2 regions of the Ensifer sp. genome follow, and region 2 is predicted to be linked to the other one. Evidence: riboswitches for the same ligand, from Rfam matches in the RefSeq annotation. Region 2 holds a riboswitch; the other holds the start of a gene.
What was found. A riboswitch is a leader RNA that binds a small molecule or an ion and turns the genes downstream of it on or off. The one in region 2 is predicted to bind S-adenosylmethionine.
Positions count from the first base shown of each region.

Region 1: it holds a riboswitch for S-adenosylmethionine, as region 2 does, so the genes downstream of both, metA (homoserine O-succinyltransferase) here and RTP54_RS02350 (O-succinylhomoserine sulfhydrylase) in region 2, are expected to answer to the same signal.

Region 1 covers NZ_DALZXU010000004.1:196,059-199,435, reverse strand. Annotated here, with positions in the region: gene RTP54_RS19875 (VWA domain-containing protein) at 1-775, opposite strand, end outside; gene metA (homoserine O-succinyltransferase) at 791-1,711, opposite strand; SAM riboswitch at 1,775-1,852, opposite strand; gene RTP54_RS19865 (NUDIX hydrolase) at 1,965-2,414, opposite strand; gene RTP54_RS19860 (AAA family ATPase) at 2,411-3,250, opposite strand; gene RTP54_RS19855 (RidA family protein) at 3,373-3,377, opposite strand, start outside.
Region 2 covers NZ_DALZXU010000001.1:479,656-483,032, reverse strand. Annotated here, with positions in the region: gene RTP54_RS02365 (transporter substrate-binding domain-containing protein) at 1-382, opposite strand, end outside; tRNA gene RTP54_RS02360 (tRNA-Gly) at 565-639, opposite strand; gene RTP54_RS02355 (2'-deoxycytidine 5'-triphosphate deaminase) at 720-1,817, opposite strand; SAM riboswitch at 1,892-1,970, shown strand; gene RTP54_RS02350 (O-succinylhomoserine sulfhydrylase) at 2,015-3,199, shown strand; gene RTP54_RS02345 (CDP-alcohol phosphatidyltransferase family protein) at 3,239-3,377, opposite strand, start outside.

The DNA of each region.
Region 1 (3,377 bases), on a different contig from region 2:
CGGAGAACAGTTCCTCGACGATGCGGATATGATCGTCCATCGAACCGCCGACGTCGAAGAACATCAGGAGCTTGACGGCGTTGCGCCGCTCCGGACGCGTCACGACATCGAGATAACCGTGCTCGGCGGTGGCGCGGATCGTACCGGAGAGGTCGAGTTCGTCGGCGGCGCCCGCGCGCACCCAGCGTCTCAGCCGCTTGAGCGCCACCTTGATGTTGCGCGTGCCAAGCTCGACCGTGTCGTCGTAATCCCTGAATTCGCGCCGGTCCCAGACCTTGACGGCGCGGCGATGCCGCGAGCCGTCCTGGCCGATCCTGACGCCTTCGGGATTGTAGCCATAGGCGCCGAAGGGCGAGGTGCCGGCGGTGCCGATCCATTTGGATCCGCCCTGGTGGCGCCCCTGCTGTTCGCCGAGCCTTTGGCGCAAGGTCTCCATCAGCGTCTCGAACCCGCCGAGGCTTTCGACCAGGCGCTTCTCTTCTTCCGTCAGGTATTTCTCGGCCAGCTTGCGCAGCCAGTCCTTGGGGATCGCTGCCTGCTCGAACGCTTCGGGCGGGTCGATGGCCTCGAGGCCGGAGAAGCAATGCCGGAAGACCCCGTCGAACCGGTCGATATGGCGCTCGTCCTTCACCAGCGTCGTGCGGGCGAGAAAATAGAACGCCTCGATATCGAAGGTGGCGATATCGGCCTCCATGCCCTCGATCAAAGACAGAAATTCCCGCAGCGTCACCGGGATTTTCTGAGCCTTCAATTCGAGGAAGAAGGGGATGAACATCGCAGCCTCTGATCCCTAGCCTTTGCCGATCAGGTCCATGTCGTAGGGCGTCGTCTGGTACATTTCGTTGATCCAGTTGCCGAAGAACAGATGCGCGTGACTGCGCCAGCGGTTCTGCGGCGGCAGGGCCGGATCGTTGTGCGGGAAGTAGTCGTGCGGCATCTTGATCGGCACGCCGGCGTCCACGTCGCGGAAATACTCGTCCGACAGCGAGGTGGAATCATACTCCACGTGATTGAACATGTAGAGGCGCTTGCCCTTCTTCTCGTGCACGAGGCAGACGCCCATCTCCTTGGACTCCATCAGGACCTCGAGGTCGGCAACGCCGTTGATGTCGGCGCGGCGCACCTCGGTCCAGCGCGACACCGGTACGGCGAAATCGTCGGAGAAGCCGTTGAGATAGACGGAGGAGGGCTGCAGGTTCTGGTGGCGATAGACGCCGAAGGCCTTCTCCTTCAGCGGATATTTCGGCACGCCGTGGAAATGGTAGATCGCCGCCATCGCGCCCCAGCAGACGTTTAGCGTCGAATGCACGTTGGTCGTCGTCCAGTCGAGGATGCTTTTCAGCTCCTCCCAATAGGTGACGTCCTCGTATTCGAGCGTCTCGACGGGCGCGCCGGTAATGATGAAGCCGTCGAACTTGCGGTCCTTCACCTCTTCCCAGGTCTGGTAGAAGGCGAGCAGGTGTTCTTCCGACGTGTTCTTTGCCCGGTGTGCGCCGATACGGATCAGGGACAGCTCGACCTGCAGCGGCGAGGCGCCGATCAGGCGCGCCATCTGGATCTCGGTCTTGACCTTGTTGGGCATGAGGTTCAGGAGCCCGATCTGGAGCGGGCGGATATCCTGACGGATCGCCACGGTCTCGGTCATCACCCGCACACCCTCGGTTGCGAGGGTTTCGAAGGCGGGCAGCGTATCGGGTATCTTGATGGGCATGGGGCTTCCACTCGATCAATACAAAAAAACCGGCGGCGATTGATCGCGACCGGTCCTCGGAAAATCCACGTTTCCTCGGCCCTTTAGCGATTTGTTTAACGTGGCTGCAAGCCGGCCGGCCAAATCACCACAGGATGCTTGATAGCGCGCCATGGGCGCGGGGGTCAATGAAAAACGATTCGCCGGCTAAACGGCCCCTCATCCGGCTGCCGCCACCTTCTGTCCGCTTGCGGGAAGAGGGCTAGTCCTCGGGTTAAACCCGAGGAGAGGGGCAGTCTCGCAGCAGGCCCAGACTGTCCTCCATGCCATAGCCGAGACGGCGCAAAGCCGCGTCGAAGCCGAGCCAGAAGAAGCGAAAGCGGATCGGCGGGCCACCGCCATCCGGGGTCATTTCGGCATGCAGCCAGGTTTCCCGTTGTTCGCCGGAAAGCTGCGCATGGAAATAGTGCCGACGATGACAGATCTGCCGGCCATCCTTCATGAAGCGATAGTCGTGCGTTGCAAGCGGCCGCAGCGATGCCGGCGGTGCGAGCCCCGTCTCCTCGACGAATTCGCGCAGGGCGGCATCCTCAGGGCTTTCGCCGGGCTCCATCGTGCCGCCTGGGACCTGCAGGTCGACATCGGGAAAGTCAGGCTCGTCGAAGACAAGCAGATGGTCCCGCCAGGTGGCGTAGATCAGGACCTTGTGGGCATCGGGTGTCATTGGTCACGGCGGGCCATGAAGGCCAGGCGTTCGAAGAGGTGGACGTCCTGCTCGTTTTTCAAGAGCGCGCCATGCAGCTTCGGCAGCATGGTCTTTGGATCGGCGCGCAGGTCGGCTGGGTCGATCTCGTCGGCAACCAGCAAGCGGATCCAGTCGAGCGCCTCGGAGGTCGACGGCTTCTTCTTCAGCCCCGGCACCTGGCGGATGTCGTAGAAGGCGGCAAGGGCTGCCGAAAGCAGGGTCTTGCGGATGCCGGGGTAGTGCACCTCGACGATACGGGCGAGCGTGTCGGCGTCGGGAAAGCGGATATAGTGGAAGAAGCAGCGGCGCAGGAAAGCGTCCGGCAGCTCCTTCTCGTTGTTGGAGGTGATGATGACGATCGGCCGCTGGCGGGCCTGGATCGTCTCGTTGGTCTCGTAGACGTGGAACTCCATGCGGTCGAGTTCCTGCAGCAGATCGTTCGGAAACTCGATGTCGGCCTTGTCGATCTCGTCGATCAACAGCACGACGCGCTTTCCTGCCTCGAATGCCTGCCAGAGCTTGCCCTTGCGGATGTAGTTTTTGACGTCGTTGACGCGCGCGTCGCCGAGCTGGCTGTCGCGCAGGCGCGAGACGGCGTCATATTCGTAAAGCCCCTGCTGCGCCTTGGTCGTCGACTTGACGCTCCACTCGATCAGCTCGAGCCCGAGGGCGGCCGCGATCTGGCGGGCAAGCTCGGTCTTGCCGGTGCCGGGCTCGCCCTTGACGAGCAGCGGCCGTTCCAGCCGGATCGCGGCGTTGACCGCGATCATCAGGTCCTTGTCGGCGATATAGTCGGCGGTGCCTTCGAATTGCATGGGGCTTCTTCCGGTCGTGGCGATGCGGGCGACGGCTCTGGCAAGAGCCCGTCATCGTGCCTCTGCACTAGCGCATAAGCAGGGCGGGTGCCAATGCCGTGTCGATTGCCGCCCGCCGGAGGTCAGC
Region 2 (3,377 bases):
AGCGCTGGCGCAGTTCCGGACTGACGGCGATGCCGGCGGCGACCGCCTCGCCCTGCCCTTCTTCCAGCGCCGGGAGCAGCTCGGCATAGGTCACGGCCTGGATCTGGCACTTGGCTTCAATGTCGAGTTCGCGGCAGATTTCGCGCACGAGATCCACATGAAAACCTGAAAGCCTGCCCGACTGGTCGATGAAATTGAACGGCGGAAAATCAACCGTTGTCAAGAACCTCAGCCGTGCCAACCCGGTCAGATCCGGCTTGGCGATGCGCTCGCGCGCGTCGAACAGATTGGGCAGATCCTTCGGCTGGCCGGCATCGGGCTGGGCAGCAAGCGGCGCGGCGATCAGATAGACGCAGAGGGCCAGCAGTCGGTGGATTTTCATGGGCAAGGGCGAGCGCGTCTCTTCGGGATATCGTGCGGCCTGAAAGGCCGCAAATGATTCATGAGTGCGCCAAGATTAGCCGGATGCGGCCGGGCTGGCTACTGGCTTCAGCGCCGCGGCGTTCGCGCCCTGCCTGGCGGCCGTGCCGGACTGAAGCCTCGCGGGCGATAGCGAAGGAAGAGTGGAGCGGGTGATCGGGATCGAACCGACGACATCAAGCTTGGGAAGCTGGCGTTCTACCACTGAACTACACCCGCAGCGTTTCGGAAACTTCCTCAACCGCATGCATCTGTCAAGGACCGTTGCGCCGCGTTGCCGCGCAACGGCGTTTTTTCTGTTACTCCGCGTGGAAATGCTTGGAGAGTTTGAGGCCCTGCGCCTGATAATTGGAACCGAGACCGAGGCCGTAGAGCCCATCCGGCCGCTCCAGCATGTGCTCATAAACCAGCCGGCCGACGATCTGGCCGTGTTCGAGGATGAAAGGAACCTCGTGGCTGCGCACCTCGAGCACGGCGCGGCTGCCGCTGCCGCCGGCAGAGGCATGGCCGAAGCCCGGATCAAAGAAACCGGCATAGTGCACGCGGAATTCGCCGACCAGCGGATCGAACGGCGTCATCTCCGCTGCGTAAAGCGGCGGAACGTGCACCGCCTCGCGCGATACCAGGATGTAGAATTCATCGGGATCGAGGATCAGCTCGTCGCGGCCGCGGCTATAGAGCGGTTCCCAGAAATCGAAGACGGCGTGCTGTGCCTTCTTGTCAACGTCGACGACCGCGGTGTGGTGCTTGCCGCGATAGCCGATCAGCCCGTCCGGGCCGGTTCCCTTGAGGTCGATCGACAGCGCGATGCCGCCGCCGCTGACATTGGGCTTTTCGCTTGCGACCAGCATGTCACTTTCGTGCAATGACAGGAGCTCCTGTTCGGAGAGCAGCGACTGGCCGGTGCGGAAGCGGATCTGCGACAGACGCGAGCCGCGCCGAACGACGATCGGGAAGGTGCGCGGGCTGATTTCGAGATAGAGCGGACCGCGATACCCTGCAGGGATCTTGTCGAACTCCTGGGCGCGGTCGGTGATGACGCGGGTGAAGATATCGAGGCGGCCGGTCGAGCTCTTCGGGTTGGCCGAAGCCGACATGTTTTCCGGCAGGTCCAGGCTTTCCATCAGCGGCACGATATAGACGCAGCCGGTCTCGAGAACGGCGCCCTCGGACAGATCCACGACATGCAGCTTCAGCCGGTCGAGCTTGTCGGCAACGAGATGCGCCGGCCCCGGCATGAAGCTCGCGCGCACGCGAAATGCCTTGGCGCCAAGGCGCAGATCGAGGCTTGCCGGCTGGATCTGGTCGGCATCCAGCGCCTTCTCGCTCTTCAAGCGCCCGGTTTCAAACAGCGCGGCAATGGCGCGGTCGGCCAAAATCCCAGTCTCGCGGCCCATTTCGATCCTCTTTTCAGTTGCGAGACAAAACCAAACTCCAGGAATTGACGCAAGCGCACCCAGGCAGTATTGGAGCTTTATCCCGTGGTGATTTGGCCGGTCGGCTTGCAGCCACGTTAAACAAGTAGCTAAAAAGGCCGGGTATCAAACCGGCCCTTCACGCGGCCGGTTTTTTTGTTTTTGAAGGTGATCGTCACATGAGCAAAAACTGGCGCCCGGCAACCCAACTCGTCCACGGCGGAACGACCCGCTCCCAGCACGGCGAGACGTCCGAGGCGATCTTCCTCACCCAGGGCTTCGTCTACGACACATCGGAAGCCGCCGAAGCGCGCTTCAAGGGTGAAACCGACGGCTTCATCTACGCCCGTTACGGCAGCCCCACCAACGACATGTTCGAAAAGCGCATGTGCATGCTGGAAGGTGCCGAAGACGCGCGCGCCACGGCATCCGGCATGGCTGCAGTCACCGCCGCCGTTCTCTGCCAGTTGAAGGCCGGCGACCATATCGTTGCCGCGCGCGCCCTCTTCGGCTCCTGCCGCTGGGTGGTCGAGACGCTGGCGCCGAAATACGGCATCGAATGCACGCTGGTCGACGGCCGCGATCTCGCAAACTGGGAAAAGGCGATCCAGAAGAACACCAAGGTCTTCTTCCTGGAAAGCCCGACCAACCCGACGCTTGAAGTCATCGACATCGCCGGCGTCGCCAAACTGGCCAACCAGATCGGTGCCAAGGTGGTGGTCGACAACGTCTTCGCCACGCCGCTTTTCCAGAAGCCGCTCGAACTCGGCGCCCATATCGTGGTCTACTCCGCCACCAAGCATATCGACGGCCAGGGCCGGTGCCTCGGCGGCGTGGTTCTGTCCGACAAGGACTGGATCAACGAGCACCTGCACGACTACTTCCGCCACACCGGCCCGGCGATGTCGCCGTTCAACGCCTGGACATTGCTGAAGGGGATCGAGACCCTGCCGCTGCGCGTCAAACAGCAGACGGAAACCGCGCGCCGCGTCGCCGACTTCCTGGCAGAGCAGCCTGAGGTCGCCAAGGTCATCTATCCGGGCCGCAAGGACCATCCGCAGGCCGACATCATCGCCAAGCAGATGACCGGCGGATCGACCCTCGTTGCCTTCGAACTCAAGGGCGGCAAGGAGGCGGCCTTCGCGCTGCAGAATGCGCTGCAGATCGCTCGCATCTCCAACAATCTCGGCGACAGCAAGAGCCTGATCACGCATCCGGCGACGACGACGCACAAGAACCTGACGGACGAAGCCCGCGAAGAGCTTGGCATTTCCGCCGGCACCGTGCGCTTCTCGGCCGGCATCGAAGACAGCGACGACATCGTCGAGGATTTCGCCCGGGCGCTGAAGGGCGTGAAGGCCTGATCCACGAAGACCAAGCGGCCGCCTGCTTTCAGGCGGCCGTTACTGCCGGTCGATGAAGTGCCGGCGCGCCAGCATGATCCGCGACAGCGCGGTGTAGAGGCAGATGCCGGCAAACGCTGCCGCCAGAACCGAAAACGCTGCTGGGAACAGGCAGAAGGCCAGGAAGACGGCGATCGTC